2 regions of the Arthrobacter agilis genome follow, and region 2 is predicted to be linked to the other one. Evidence: predicted binding sites of a transcription regulator. Region 2 holds the regulator's gene; the other holds the start of a gene.
What was found. The regulator LexA, encoded in region 2, represses DNA repair genes until DNA is damaged. The targets are predictions, from matches to a motif close to TCGAACANNTGTTCGA.

Region 1: ruvA (Holliday junction branch migration protein RuvA) is a predicted target of LexA. The motif match lies at 2,884-2,899, and genes of this name have one in related genera.

Annotation. Positions count from the first base shown of each region.
Region 1 is NZ_JAUSXO010000001.1:1,126,563-1,134,325, reverse strand. It holds gene secD (protein translocase subunit SecD) at 1-353, opposite strand, end outside; gene yajC (preprotein translocase subunit YajC) at 438-989, opposite strand; gene ruvB (Holliday junction branch migration DNA helicase RuvB) at 1,090-2,205, opposite strand; gene ruvA (Holliday junction branch migration protein RuvA) at 2,202-2,831, opposite strand; gene ruvC (crossover junction endodeoxyribonuclease RuvC) at 2,993-3,562, opposite strand; gene QFZ50_RS05000 (YebC/PmpR family DNA-binding transcriptional regulator) at 3,608-4,366, opposite strand; gene pdxT (pyridoxal 5'-phosphate synthase glutaminase subunit PdxT) at 4,369-5,202, opposite strand; gene QFZ50_RS04990 (Mur ligase family protein) at 5,314-6,585, shown strand; gene QFZ50_RS04985 (type 1 glutamine amidotransferase) at 6,585-7,355, shown strand; gene QFZ50_RS04980 (VOC family protein) at 7,498-7,763, shown strand, end outside.
Region 2 is NZ_JAUSXO010000001.1:817,553-825,315, forward strand. It holds gene hflX (GTPase HflX) at 1-1,400, shown strand, start outside; gene QFZ50_RS03600 (ATP-dependent DNA helicase) at 1,393-3,474, shown strand; gene lexA (transcriptional repressor LexA) at 3,571-4,278, opposite strand; gene QFZ50_RS03610 (LysM peptidoglycan-binding domain-containing protein) at 4,661-5,176, shown strand; gene QFZ50_RS03615 (histidinol-phosphate transaminase) at 5,259-6,353, shown strand; gene hisB (imidazoleglycerol-phosphate dehydratase HisB) at 6,504-7,121, shown strand; gene hisH (imidazole glycerol phosphate synthase subunit HisH) at 7,118-7,756, shown strand; gene QFZ50_RS03630 (hypothetical protein) at 7,761-7,763, shown strand, end outside.

The DNA of each region.
Region 1 (7,763 bases), 310 kb from region 2:
GACGCCTGGATGAGGTCGCGCGTCTGCGGGTCCGGCGTGCCGGGCAGCGAGACGATGACGTTCTGGCCGGACTGCGTGTTGATCTCGGCTTCGGCGACGCCGGAGCCGTCGACCCGCTGGCGGATGATCTCCACGGCCTGGTCCAGCTGTTCGGGGGTGATGTCGCTTCCGCCCTGGACGCGGGGGGCGAGGATCATCTGCGTCCCGCCCTCGAGGTCGAGGGCCAGTCGGGGGCTCCAGCTCGCGGTGCTCCAGTAGGATCCCGCTCCCAGCAGGATCGCGAGCAGTGCTGTCAATGCGCCCAGCCAGACAAGTGTCCGCTTGGCTGCCGTCCCGGGACCGGTACGAGGCATGATGGATGTCCTTATTCAGTGGCGCGTCTCGGGCGCCGGGTTGATGCTGAAGGTCGCGGCTGAGTACCGGCGCCCTACGGGATGCTAGTTGTCGGGGTTCGCTTTGGGGTCGCGCGCATCGCGCGCGTCGCGGTTTTCCTGGGCGGCCTCGCGGTTCAGGCGCTCCAGGGTCTCGTCCGGCGTCTCGACGCCCGAGGGGGCGCCGGCGGCTCCGGCCGCTGTGGATCCGGCGGCCGGGGTGCGGTCCGCGAAGTCGCCGCTGATCGAGGACGCGTCGTCGGGCACGGTGGTGCCGTCGACGTCGTCGACGGTCTCACCCGCTGCCGGGGTCTGCTCCACGACCTTCGAGAGGGCCTGGGTGTGCACGGTCGCCAGGTTGCCGGGCGAGAGTTCGAGGACGGCCTTGTTGTTCTCCTGGTCGATCGAGACGATCGTGCCGTAGAGACCGAACTGGGTCATGACCTCGGTACCGGGCTCCATCTGGGTGCGCATGTCCTTCACCTGCTGCTGCGTCTTCCGCTGACGGCGGAACATGGTGAAGATCAGGAACGCCAACGCCAGCGGCAGCAGGAGGGAGAAGATGTCGAAACCTGGGGCATCTCCTGAGGCGGACTGCGCGACTACGTGTGCAAGCACTGGAATGTTCCGTTCCTGGGATTGGGTGTGGCGGCAGCGTTGTGCCGCGGCACACAGTGGAAGACACCAGTGTAAAGGGGATTTCTGGGCGTCCGGCGCGTCAGGAGTCCGGCTGCGCCCAACTGTCAAGGGCGGATTCGGTGTCCAGCAGCGATTCGGGTGCCACCGAGAAGAGATCCTCGGGCATCGCGGCGGCGACGTTCTGCGGCATCTCCAGGCCGAGGTGCTGCCAGGCGGCCGCCGTCGCGATCCTGCCGCGCGGGGTCCTGCCGAGCATCCCCTCGCGCACCAGATAGGGCTCGGCAACGGTCTCCACCGTCTCGGGCTCCTCGCCGACGGCGATGGCGAGCGTCGACAGGCCCACCGGGCCACCGTTGAACTTGGTGATGAGCGCGGTCAGGACGGAGCGGTCCAGGCGGTCGAGGCCGCGGGCGTCCACCTCGTACATGTCGAGTGCGGCACTCGCCGAGCGGGCGTCGATGAGGTCGATGCCGTGCACGAGCGCCCAGTCGCGGACGCGGCGGAGCAGGCGGTTGGCGATGCGCGGCGTGCCCCGCGACCGGCCGGCGATCTCGGCGAAGGCCGCGGAGTTCACCTTCATGTCCATGAGCATGGCCGAGCGGCGCAGCACGAGTTCGAGTTCCTCGGTGGAGTAGAACTCGAGGTGCCCGGTGAAGCCGAAGCGGTCGCGGAGCGGGCCGGGCAGGAGCCCTGCCCGGGTGGTGGCTCCGACGAGGGTGAAGGGCGGCAGTTCGAGGGGGATCGCCGTGGCGCCGGGACCCTTGCCCACGATGATGTCGACCCGGAAGTCCTCCATCGCCATGTAGAGCATCTCCTCGGCGGGCCGGGACATCCGGTGGATCTCGTCGAGGAAGAGCACCTCGCCCTCGGTCAGGGAGGAGAGGATCGCCGCGAGGTCGCCCGCGTGCTGGATCGCGGGCCCCGAGGTGATGCGGAGCGGCGCGTTCATCTCCGCCGCGATGATCATCGCGAGCGTCGTCTTGCCGAGCCCGGGAGGGCCCGAGAGCAGGACGTGGTCGGCGCTGCGACCGCGCAGGCGCGACGCCTCCAGGACGAGGGAGAGCTGCCGCCGCACCCTCTTCTGCCCCACGAAGTCGTCGAGGTTCTTCGGCCGGAGCGCGGCCTCGACGGCGCGGTCCTCCGGATCGGCGGCGGGAGCGACGAGCGGCGCCTCCTCGGGCTGCTTGTCGCTCATGAGCCGACCCTCGTCCGGGCCGAGCTCCGTGCACCGTCCTGGCCGAGCCGCCGCAGGGTGAGTTTCAGGATCTGCCCGACGTCACCCATCGCCGCCACCTCGGGCGCCTCGGCGACGGCCGCGTCGATCGCCGTCCCGGCGTCCTTCTCGGACCAGCCGAGGCCCATCATGGCGGTGAGGACCTGCCCCTGCCACGTCTGCGCGGGCACGCCGGGCTTCGCCTCGAGCGGCACGAGCTTCCCGGCGAGCTCGAGCACGATGCGCCGGGCGCCCTTGGGGCCGATGCCCGGCACCTTGCTGAAGGCCTTGTCGTCGCCCGACGACGCCGCGATGCGGATGGCGTCCGGGGTGTGCACGGCGAGGACGGCGAGGGCGAGGCGGGGGCCGACGCCGCTGACGGCCAGCAGCGTCTCGAACACCTCGCGCTGGTCGGCGTCCTCGAAGCCGAAGAGCGTCATGGAGTCCTCGCGCACGATCATGGCGGTGGCGATGGAGGCCTGCTCGCCCACGCGCAGCCCTGCGAGGGTCTGGGGCGTCGCCTGGACCTGCATGCCGAAGCCGTTGACGTCGAGGACGGCGGAGTGCAGGCCCACGTGGGTCACTGTCCCGCGCAGGGAACTGATCATGAGGCGCTCCAGTGGCAGATGCTGTCGGGGTCGGCCGGGTGGTCACCCGGCGTCGAACATACGTTCTAATGTCTAACGGTACCGGCGTCCGGCCGTTCGATCGAGCCGCCACACCGGATCCGGCTTCGGGACCGCCGGAGGGCATGCCCCGGGATTCAGCGTTAACGCCGTCGTGCGCGTGCTTCCGCCTCGGCCCAGATGCGCTGCGCGGGGGTGATCGAGCCTCCGGCCGCCGCGGCGCCCTGGGCGCCCACTCCCCTGCGCCAGGCGTGCGTGATCGCGAGGGCCAGGGCATCGGCGGCATCGGCCGGCCGGGGGGCGGTCTCGAGCCGGAGGATCTTGGTGACCATCTTGGTGACGGCGGCCTTGTCCGCCTGCCCGTTGCCGGTGACAGCGGCCTTGACCTCGGTGGGCGTGTGGAGGGCCACCGGGATGCCGCGCCGCGCGGCGGAGACGATCACGACGCCGGAGGCCTGCGCCGTACCCATGACGGTGCTGACGTTGAGCTGGCTGAACACGCGCTCGACGGCGAGGACCTGCGGCTGGTGCAGGTCCAGCCACGAGTCCACGGCCTCGGAGATGACCAGGAGCCGTTCGTCGAGGCTCCTGCCGGCCTCCGTGCCGACGACGCCGACCGCGACGAGCGTGGAGCGGCGGTTCGGCTCGATGTCGACGACGGCGAGCCCGCACCGGGTGAGCCCGGGGTCGACGCCCATGACGCGGTAGGTCATGGCGCTACCCGCCCCGTGGAGGCGGCGCTGTGGAGGAGTGCGATGTCAGTCGTCGTTCTCGAGCTCCGCCAGGACGTCGTCCGGGAGGTGTGCGTTGGAGTAGACGTTCTGGACGTCGTCGAGCTCCTCCAGGGCGTCCACGAGCTTGAGGAACTTCCGGGCACCCTCGGTGTCGAGGTCCACCTGCATGGACGGCACGAACTCGACGTCGTCGGTCTCGTACTCGATGCTGCTCTCGTCGAGCGCGGCCACCACGGCCCGGAGGTCCTGGGGCTCGGAGACGATCTCGAACGTGTCGGCCGATTCCTTGACCTCGTCCGCGCCGGCGTCGAGGACGGACATGAGCAGTTCATCCTCGGTGAGGCCGTTCTTCGGGAGCGTCACGACACCCTTGCGGGCGAACAGGTACGACACCGAGCCCGGATCGGCGATCGTGCCGCCGTTCCGGGAGATGCCGAGGCGCACCTCGGAGGCGGCGCGGTTCTTGTTGTCCGTGAGGCACTCGATCAGCAGGGCCGAACCCTGCGGGCCGCGCGCCTCGTACATGATGGTCTGGTAGTCGACGGCCTCGCCGAGCAGACCGGCCCCGCGCTTCACGGCGCGGTTGATGTTGTCGATGGGCACGGAGGTCTTCTTGGCCTTGGAGACGGCCAGTTCCAGCCCGGGGTTACCCGCGACGTCGGCGCCGCCGGCCCGCGCCGCGACCTCGATGTTCTTGATCAGCTTCGCGAAGGACTTCGCGCGCTTGGCGTCGATCGCAGCCTTCTTGTGCTTCGTTGTTGCCCACTTGGAGTGCCCCGACATGCTTACGCTTCTCCTCTGATCATCCGGATAAAGAGTTCGTGGACCCGCCGCTCACCCGTGACTTCCGGGTGGAAACTCGTGGCAAGCAGGTTCCCTGAACGCACTGCGACAATTCTAGCGACCGGCTCCAAGTCGGCCCCGGGCCCGCCGGGGGCACTGCCCTGATCACTGCCCGGCACCCCGTCGGACGGCCCTGCCTGGGGCGTCTCGGCGGCGGGCACCTGGGCCAGCACCTCGACGTCGGCACCCACCTTCTCCACCCACGGTGCGCGGATGAAGACGGCCCGCACCGGGTCGTCGCCCGGGACGGGACCGGTGGTCGCGAGTCCGGCGAAGGCGAGGTCCGTCTCGAAGGACTCGCGCTGACGGCCGAAGGCGTTGCGGCGCACCACCATGTCGAGCCCGCCGAACGTCTGCTGGGGGTCGCCGTTCCGGTCGGTCGCCGGGTCCGCGATGACGTCGGACAGCAGGATCATGCCCGCACACGAGCCGTACACCGGCAGTCCGCCCGCGATCAGCTCGCGCAGGGGTCCGGCCAGGCCGAAGGTGCGGGTGAGCTTGTCCATGGTGGTGGATTCGCCGCCGGGCAGGATCAGGCCGTCGATCGCGGCGAGCTCCGCTGCCCGCCGGACGGGCACCGCGCGGCCGCCGAGGGACTCGATGGTCGCGATGTGCTCGCGCACGTCGCCCTGGACGGCGAGCACCCCGACGACGACGTCCCGACCGGTCCGCACCGTGGCAGCGGCGGTCCCGCCGGGCTCCGGGGTGGCGGTCGGAGCGGCGTCGGACGGGGCGCCGGGCACGGAGGACGGCGCCGACGAGGACGAGGAGGTCATACCCCGATTCTAGGCCGTGGGAGCGCTGATGCCGGTGTCGGGCGGGCAGCGTGAGCAGCGCCTCGCCGCCGCGTCCCGGGATGACATGCGCGCCTGCGATAATTTGTAGGCATGAATCCCCTTCCAGTCCTCGTGGGCAAGGCCGTGCGCATCGCCTCCCGCCTGCGCGGCGGCGGCTCCGCCTTCCCCGGCCTCGTGGTCGAACGCCTCGACCCGGGCTTCATGGGCCGCGCGCTGTCCACCCTCCCCCACGGCGTCGTCGTCGTCAGCGGGACGAACGGCAAGACCACCACCACCAAGATGGTGGTGGAACTGCTCGAGGGCCAGGGCCTGAAGGTGTTCACGAACCGCACGGGCAGCAACTTCACGCGCGGGGTCGCGGCGTCCCTGCTGGGCGACGTCGACTGGCGGGGGCGCCTCGACGCCGACGTCGCCGTCCTCGAGCTCGACGAGGCGCACGCCGTGCACTTCGTGAAACTCGTACCACCGCGGTACTCGCTCCTCCTGAACGTCCTCCGTGACCAGCTGGACCGCTTCGGCGAGATCGACGCGACCACGCGCCTGCTGGAGCGCATCGCACTCGCGACGACGGGGACCGTGGTGCTGAACCGCGAGGACCCGCGCGTCGCGGGCCTCGCCGCGTCCATCCCCTCCGCCCGGGTCGCCTACTTCGGCCTCGACGCGTCGCTGCGCAGCACCTTCCCGAACGACGACGAACTGCGCGGCGCCAAGGGCACCGCCCCCGCCTCGGCGCTGCCGGCCGACGTCGTCCTCCGCTCCGTGGACGGCAACGCCGCATCCTTCGAGGTGGACGGCGCCATCACGCACACGGACCTGCGCCTGCGCGGCGTCTACAACATCTTCAACGCCGCGGCCGCACTCGCTGCGGCCCGCGCAGTCCTCGACGGCACCGCCGACACCGCGCGGCTCTTCTCCTCCCTGGCCGCCGTGGAGCCCGCCTTCGGTCGCGGTGAGAGCCTCGTCGTCGACGGCCAGGCCCTCGAACTGGTGCTCGTCAAGAATCCCAGCGGCTTCCGGCTCGGACTGAAGTCCTTCGACGCCGCCGGGTGCGCCACCATGGTCGCGATCAACGACAACTACGCCGACGGGCGCGACATGTCCTGGCTGTGGGACGTCGACTTCGACTCGCTCGGCCTCGGCGGCGTGGACATGGTGAGCGGCGTCCGCGCCTACGACATGGCGCTCCGGCTCACGTACGACGACGTCCGGGTCGGCGCGGTCGAACCGGACATCACGGCGGCACTCCAGCAGTTCATCCGCGGCTCGGAAGGCCGGCCCAAGCGCATCTTCTGCACGTACACGGCCATGCTCGCGGTCCGCCGCGAACTCTCCAAGATCACGAAGGTCGAGGTTGTCTCCTGATGAGCGACGCCCCATCCGCCACCGCCCTCACCGAGGCACCCGCCGATCCCTCGAAGGGCAGCCTGCGCATCCTGCAGCTGTACCCGCGCGAGATGAACATCTACGGCGACTACGGCAACGTGCTCGTCCTCAAGCGCCGCCTCGCGTGGCGCGGCTACGGCGCGGAGATCCTGGAGCACAACACGGGGGACGAGTTCCCGGACGACGTCGACCTCATCGTGGGAGGTGGCGGCCAGGACAGCGGTCAGGTCGTCATCCAGGACGACCTCCAGGCGATCGCCCCGAGGCTGCGCGGACTGGCGGAGGACGGAACCCCGATGCTGCTGATCTGTGGCCTGTACCAGCTGTTCGGCAACGCCTTCCACACCCACGACGGAACGGTCATCCCCGGGATCGGCGTCCTGGACCTGGAGACGCGCGGCGGGACGGAACGCCTGATCGGCAATGTCGTCGCGACCAGCGAGGAATTCGGCGAGATCCACGGCTACGAGAACCACAGTGGCCAGACGTTCCTCGGGAACGGGCTGAAGCCCCTGGCAACGGTGGTGAAGGGCGCGGGGAACAACGCGCAGGAGAAGCACGAGGGCGCCCGGTACCGGAACATCGTGGCGAGCTACCTGCACGGGTCGCTGCTGCCGAAGAACCCGGCGATCGCGGACTTCCTGCTGCGCACCGCCGCCGAGCGGAAGTTCGGTGCGTTCGACGACGGCGGTGTGGACGATTCCCTCGCCGACCTCGCCCGCCGGCACGCCGGGGCCCGGCCGCGGTAGGGACAGCACTCCTGCCCGCACGTCAAGGGGCGCCGTTGTCCCGGCCCGCCGCGGGGTCCTGCCGGTAGCGTTTCGAAGGGACGGGCCCCGCCCGGGGCCCGCCACCCCATCGGACCCCTCACGGGTCCGCGGAAGGAGCGTCATGGCCAAGGGAGTAGCAACCGTCTGGGTGCCCGTCGAGGACATGGGCAGGGCCCTCGCCTTCTATCGGGACACCCTGGGGCTGAGTGTCACCATGGAGCAGGAGGACTGGTCCATGGTGGACGCCGGCGGGTTGACGATCGGCCTCAACGCCCGCGAGAGCGCCCACGGCGGTCGTGGCGGCGGCGCCGTCATCAGTTTCGAGCCCGAGGGCTCCATCGAGGACGAACTGGAGCGCATCTCGTCCCGTGGCGGTGCGTCCATCGA
Region 2 (7,763 bases):
CCGGCGACGACGAGCTGTCGGACGCCGACGGCGACCAGGAGGACCTGGCCGAGCGCCGTGCGCTGCGCCGCGTCGCCGGTCTCTCGACCGAACTCGAGGACGTCACCGAGGTCGAGTACCGGCAGCTGAGGCTGGAGCGGGTCGTCCTCGCCGGACTGTGGAGCGAAGGAACAGCGCAGGACGCCGAGAACTCCCTGCAGGAACTGGCAGCACTCGCCGAGACGGCCGGCTCGGAGGTGCTTGACGGCATCGTCCAGCGCCGCCTGAAGCCGGACCCCGGCACCTTCCTCGGCTCGGGCAAGGCCCAGGAGCTGAAGGACATCGTCCAGGCGACCGGAGCCGACACGGTGATCGTCGACAGCGAGCTGTCCCCGTCGCAGCGCCGAGGGCTCGAGGACATCGTCAAGGTGAAGGTCATCGACCGCACCGCCCTGATCCTCGACATCTTCGCCCAGCACGCCAAGAGCCGCGAGGGCAAGGCGCAGGTGGAACTCGCGCAGCTCGAGTACCTGCTGCCGCGCCTGCGCGGCTGGGGCGAGTCGATGTCCCGCCAGGCCGGTGGGCAGGTCGGCAGCGCGAGCGCCGGCATGGGCTCCCGCGGTCCCGGCGAGACGAAGATCGAACTCGACCGCCGCAAGATCCGCACCCGGATGGCAAAGCTGCGCCGGGAGATCGCCGGCATGAAGCCCGCGCGCGAGACCAAGCGGGCCAACCGCCGGCGGAACCAGGTACCCTCCGTCGCGATCGCCGGGTACACCAACGCCGGCAAGTCGTCCCTGCTGAACCGCCTCACCGACGCCGGTGTGCTCGTGCAGAACGCCCTGTTCGCCACCCTGGATCCCACCGTGCGGAAGGCGGAGACCCCGGACGGCATCGGGTACACGCTGGCCGACACCGTCGGATTCGTCCGGTCGTTGCCCACCCAGCTGGTCGAGGCGTTCCGCTCGACCCTGGAAGAGGTTGCCGACGCCGACCTGATCCTGCACGTCGTCGACGCATCGCACCCGGACCCGGAGGGCCAGATCGCCGCCGTCCGCGCCGTCCTGACCGAGATCGACGCCCGCAAGGTGCCCGAGATCGTCGTGTTCAACAAGGCGGACGCCGCCGACCCGTTCGTGATCGAGCGGCTGCGGCAGCGCGAACCGCGCTCCGTCGTCGTCTCCGCCCGCACGGGAGCCGGGATCACCGAGCTCCGGCAGCTCATCAGCACGAGCATCCCGCGCCCCGGGGTGAAGATGGACCTCCTCGTCCCCTACGAGCGGGGCGAGGTGCTCAGCCGCCTGCACGAGGAGGACGTGGAGATCCTCGGCATGGAACACGTCGACGAGGGGACACGCCTCGACGTGATGGTCCGCGAGGGCCTGGCAGCGGACCTGGAGCCGTACCTGCGGCATGAGTGACAGTATGCGGACCGGCGCCGCCGTCGCGGCGCCGGATCCGGCGCGCCCCACCGCCGGGACCCGGCAGGCGCTCGAGCTGCTCGATGCCGCCGTCGGGGCGATGGGCGGGGAGATGCGCGCCGGCCAGCACGAGATGGTCCGGCAGGTCAGCGAGGCCATCCGGTCCGGCGACCATCTGCTGGTCCAGGCCGGCACCGGCACCGGGAAGTCGCTGGCGTACCTGGTACCCCTGATCGCGCACGCCATGGACAGCGACCGCCCGTCGGTGGTCTCCACCGCGACGCTCGCCCTGCAGGCGCAGATCGTGGGCCGGGATCTGCCGCGCCTGCTCGACGCCGTGCGGCCCGCCCTCGCGCGCCCGGTGGACGTCGCGCTGCTCAAGGGGCGCTCGAACTACGTCTGCCTCCACAAGACCGGCGGCGGCTTCCCCGAGGAGGACGCCCCGGACGCGCTCTTCAGCCTCGGCGAGGACGCAGCACCCCATCCCTCCCCGGCCCCCGGCGCCGGCGGCCCGGCGTCCGCCCTCGGCCGGGAGGTGGTCAGGCTCCGCGAGTGGGCGGAGGACACCGCCACGGGCGACCGCGACGACCTCGTGCCCGGCGTCAGCGACCGGGCGTGGCGCCAGGTGTCCGTGTCCAGCATGGAGTGCCTCGGCGCCGCACGCTGTCCCGTCGCGCAGCAGTGCTTCAGCGAGAAGGCGCGTGCCGCCGCGGCGGACGCCGACATCATCATCACCAACCACGCGATGCTCGCGATCAGCGCCTTCGAGGGGCTGGCCGTGCTGCCCGAGTACGACGTCGTCGTCATCGACGAAGCCCACGAACTCCACGACCGCGTCACGGGCGCGGTGTCCGGGCAGCTGTCCGCCGCCATGGTGAGTGCGGCCTCGACGGCGCTCCGCCGCCACGCGTCGATCGGCACCGCGGCCCTCGACACCGCAGCGTCCGCCTTCGAGGCGGCGGCCGAACTCGTCCCGTCGGGGCTCCTGCCCGGCGGCCTGCCCGATGACCTCGAGCAGTCCCTGGCGCAGGTCCGGGACGCCGCACGGGCGGCGCTGTCCGACACGAAGACGGACGGCAAGTCCGAGGCCGACGCCGACGGCGGCCGGCAGGTGGCACGCTCCCGCGTCACCCTGGTGTTCGACCTCGCCGAACGGATCCTCGCGGCGGCGGACTCCAAGGAGGTGGTGTGGGCGTCCCGGCCCAGCACGTTCACCCCCGGATCCGGCTACTCCTCGCCGGACGAGACCGCACCCGCGACGCTCAACGTCGCGCCCCTGTCCGTCGCGGGACGCCTGCGGGAGGGACTCTTCGAGGACCACACGGTGATCCTGACCTCCGCGACGCTCGCCATCGGCTCGGAGTTCGGGCCCGTGGCAGGATCCCTCGGCCTCAGCGGACCGGGCGCGCCCGCGTGGACCGGCGTCGACGTCGGCAGCCCGTTCGACTATCCGCGGCAGGGCGTCCTGTACGTGGCGAAGGACCTGCCGAAGCCCGAACGGGGCACCTCGGCCGCGCAGCTGGAGGAACTGCTGACGCTCCTGAAGGCGTCCCGCGGGGGTGCGCTCGGCCTGTTCTCCTCGCGGCGGGCCGCCGAGGAGGCAGCGGAGGCGCTGCGGCCCGAGGTGGACTTCGAGATCCTGTGCCAGGGGGAATCCTCGCTCAGCGGCCTCGTGGACCGGTTCGCCGCCGAACCGGACACCTGCCTGTTCGGCACGATGTCCCTGTGGCAGGGCGTGGACGTGCCCGGGGCCTCGTGCCGTTTGGTCGTCATCGACCGCATCCCCTTCCCGCGGCCCGACGATCCCCTCATGACCGCCCGCACCCGCGCCGTCGCACGCAACGGCGGCAACGGCTTCATGAGCGTCTCCGCGACCCACGCGGCCGTACGGCTCGCCCAGGGGGCAGGGCGCCTCATCCGGTCCGCGGGGGACCGGGGGGTCGTCGCGGTGCTCGACAGCCGCCTCGCCACGGCCCGCTACGGGGGCTTCCTCCGGGCGGCGCTGCCACCGTTCTGGGCGACGACGGACCGGTCCACGGTCACCGGCATCCTCGAGCGGCTCTCCGCCCGCTGACCCGCCTCCGACCGATCCGCGGTGGATGCGCGAGAAGGGAGCCGCAGTCCTGGACTGCGGCTCCCTTCCGGTGTCGTGCGGCGGTCCGCCCGGCGACTACAGGGCGCGCATCACCGAGACGACCTTGCCCATGATGCTCGCGTGGTCACCGAGGATGGGCTCGTACCGCGTGTTCTGGGGCAGGAGCCAGGTGTGCCCGTCGCGCTGGCGGAACGTCTTCACGGTGGCCTCGTCGTCGAGCAGCGCCGCGACGATGTCGCCGTTCTGCGCGCTCTGCTGCTTGCGGACCACCACCCAGTCCCCGTCGCAGATCGCGGCGTCGACCATCGAATCACCCGAGACCCTGAGCATGAAGAGCTCCCCGTGGCCCACGAGCTGCCGGGGGAGGGGCATGACGTCCTCGACGACCTGATCGGCGAGGATGGGCCCGCCGGCCGCGATACGACCCACGAGCGGCACCAGGGCCGTGTCCACGGCGACCCGGTGCTCGGCGGAGGGCTTCCGCTCCGGCGATCCGTCCACGGGTGCCTCGGGAGGCAGGGTGAGCGGCAGCAGGACCTCCATGGCCCGGGGGCGCTTCGGGTCACGCCGCAGGTAGCCGAGACGCTCGAGCTGCGACAGCTGGTGGGTCACGCTCGAAAGACTGGCGAGGCCCACGATGTCGCCGATCTCCCGCATCGACGGCGGGTAGCCCTTGTCCGCGATGGAGCGCTGGATGGTCTCGAGGATCGTCAGCTGACGCGCCGTCAGTCCCTTCGACACGGAGCGGCCGCGGGGACGGCCACGGCCCGCCGAGATCGGCACGGGGCCTGCCGGCCCCTCGACCGTGTTCGATTCCTGCCCGTCCGCCGGAGTTCGTTCCGCCACTGTTGTGCCTTTCGCCTGGGACTGCAGATCCCGTTGTGCCCGCCTGCCGCCCGCCGCGGCCGCGGCGGGCGTTTCTGTCAGTGGCGGGTGATTGCCTGAGGTACATCGACGCCGTGCCTGCCGCTCCGTAGCGGCGGGTGCCGTCGATGCCCTGCCCTGATCACGCTAGGGCAGACGGTGGAGCTTTTCAAACATGTGTTCGACCGAGTCTCGACAACGGTCGTCCGTCAGTGCTAGAAATAAGCTCTGATTAATTAGAACACGCGTTCGAAACAGGAGTCCAGACCTGATCGGCTATTCGAAGGGAAAGAGGCTGGCAATGGCTGAAGTACCCGCACTGCACGGCAGCACGGCGTTATGGGCGCTGACCCCCACCCGTCCTGAGGCACGCCTCCGGTCCGTCCCCGCAGGGCGGGCCGCACGCAGCGCCGCTACCTTCGGTCCGCGCGTGCCCAGGCCGTCCCGTGGCATCCCGCAGGCCGCCGGACCGGCCCAGCCCCGTACCTCCATGCAGCGGAGTGCGGAGCGCCCCCTGAGCCTGACGCGGCGGGGACGTCTCGTCCTGGTCGGCCTGCCGATCGCACTGGGCGTGGCGGCCCTGATCCTCCTCGGCGCCTTCCTGACGTCGCAGGCCCAGGCCGGCGAGTCGCTGCCGGCGCCGGCGGCGGCCGTCGAGGTCAGCGTCGCGGCGGGGGAGTCCCTCTGGGACCTCGCGCTCCGGTACGCGCCGGACCGCGACCCGCGGGACGTCGTCGCCGAGATGGTCGAACTCAACGACCTCCGCAGCTCCGTCGTCCAGGCGGGGCAGGACATCGCGGTCCCCGTCGGCGGTTAGGCACGCCGTCCGGGGCGGGGCAATCGTCGCACCCGGACACCCGCCATTGGCCGCTGCAGGCGGCATCGCTTAAACTCATGGGGTGCCCTCCTCCGTCGACGCCCTCTCGAACCTGCCGCTGCGTGACGATCTCGTCGGGCTCCACCCCTACGGAGCTCCGCAGCTGGACGTCCCGATCCTCCTGAACGTCAACGAGAACACGCACGGTGTCCCGGCCGACGTGCACGCGGCCATCGTCGAGGCCGTCGCCGCGGCCACCCAGGGCCTGAACCGCTACCCGGACCGTGAATTCACCGAACTGCGGAAGAATCTCGCCGACTACCTCGGCCACGGGCTCACCCCGGACCAGCTCTGGGCGGCGAACGGCTCCAACGAGGTCCTGCAGCAGGTGCTCCAGGCCTTCGGCGGCCCGGGGCGCACGGCCATCGGATTCCCGCCGACCTACTCCATGTACCCCCTGCTGGCGAGCGGCACGGGCACCCGCTACGTCACGGCGGACCGTGAGGCCTCCTACGCCATGACGCCGGAGGCCACGGCCCGGGCCGTGCGCAGCTCCGGCGCGAACATCGTCTTCCTGTGCTCGCCGAACAACCCCACGGGCACGGCGCTGGGACTCGACGTCATCGAGGCCGCCTACGAGGCGGGCGAGGCGGCGCGCGCCATCATCATCGTCGACGAGGCCTACGGGGAGTTCGCCCAGAAGGACACGCCGAGCGCCCTCACCCTGCTGCCCGGGCGCCCCCGACTGCTCGTGTCCCGCACGATGAGCAAGGCGTTCGCCCTGGCCGGAGCCCGGATCGGGTATCTCGCCGCAGCGCCGGAGGTCGCCGACGCGCTCCGGCTGGTCCGCCTGCCGTACCACCTCTCCGCGATCACCCAGGCGGCGGCCAACGCGGCCCTCACGCACGCGGCCACCCTCCTGTCCAATGTCGAGGCCATCAAGGTGCAGCGGGACCGCATCGTGCGGGAGCTCCGGGGCCTCGGCCTCTCGCCGGCCCCGTCGGACGCGAACTTCGTGTTCTTCTCGGGCCTCGAGGACCCGCACCGCGTGTGGGAGGGGCTCCTGGAGGCAGGGGTCCTCATCCGCGACGTCGGTATCCCCGGCTCGCTGCGGGTCACCGCGGGAACAGAACGCGAGACCACGGTGTTCCTCTCGGCGTTGGAGAAGCTGCTCTAGCCCGTCGGTACCGTCCGCCGGACCACCCCGCGCGGGTCTCCTAGACTTGAGGAGCGCGCACGGTCCGGCGTCGCACCCCTCCACCCCACAGCAGCACGCCCCAAACCTCGATCCGTGCCCGGACACCGGGCAGCGCACAGAAGGAATGCAATGACAGTTGATGCCGCCCGCGGCCGAACGGCACGTATCGAGCGCGTCACGAGCGAGTCGAGCGTCCTCGTCGAACTCGACCTCGACGGCACCGGTGTGTCCTCGATCGACACCACCGTGCCCTTCTACGACCACATGCTCACGGCCCTGTCGAAGCATTCGCTGATCGACCTCACCATCAGGTCCTCCGGCGACACGCACATCGACGTCCACCACACCGTCGAGGACACCGCGATCGCGATCGGCGAGGCACTGCGGATCGCCCTCGGCACGAAGGCCGGCATCCGCCGCTTCGGCGAGGCGACCGTGCCGCTCGACGAGGCCCTCGCCACTGCCGTCGTCGACATCTCCGGCCGCCCGTTCCTCGTCCACGGAGGGGAACCCGCCGGCCAGGAGTACCACCTCATCGGCGGGCACTTCACCGGATCACTCACCCGCCACGTCCTGGAGGCCCTCGCGCTGCACGCCCAGATCTGCCTGCACGTCACGGTCCTCGCGGGCCGCGATCCGCACCACATCGTCGAGGCCCAGTTCAAGGCCCTGGCCCGGGCGCTGCGGTCAGCTGTGGAACCGGATCCCCGCGTCGAGGGCATCCCCTCCACGAAGGGAGCGCTATGACCGCCCGCACCGTCACCGTCCTCGACTACGGCTCCGGCAACGTCCGCTCCGTCGTCCGCGCCCTCGAGCACGTGGGGGCCGACGTCGTCCTGAGCGCGAAGCCCGACGACGTACTCAACGCCGACGGGCTCCTCGTCCCCGGCGTCGGAGCCTTCGCCGCCGTGATGAAGGGACTGAAGGACGTCGACGCCCTGCGCATGATCGGCCGCCGGGTGGCCGGTGGCCGGCCCGTCCTCGGGATCTGCGTGGGACTGCAGGTGCTCTTCGACGAGGGCGTGGAGCACGGTGTGCGCACGCCCGGCATGGGGGAGTGGCCCGGCACCGTGGAGCGCCTGAAGGCGGACGTCGTGCCGCACATGGGCTGGAACACCGTGCAGGCGCCCGAGGGCACCGTCCTGTTCGACGGCATCGGTGACGAGCGCTTCTACTTCGTGCACTCCTACGGCGTGCAGGACTGGTCCTTCGACGTCACCCAGCCCGCCATGAAGCCGCCGCAGGTCACCTGGTCCCACCACGGGGGACCCTTCATCGCCGCGGTCGAGAACGGCCCGCTCAGCGCCACCCAGTTCCACCCCGAGAAGTCGGGCGACGCAGGAGCGCAGCTGCTGCGGAACTGGATCGAGGGACTGCGGTGAGCCGATG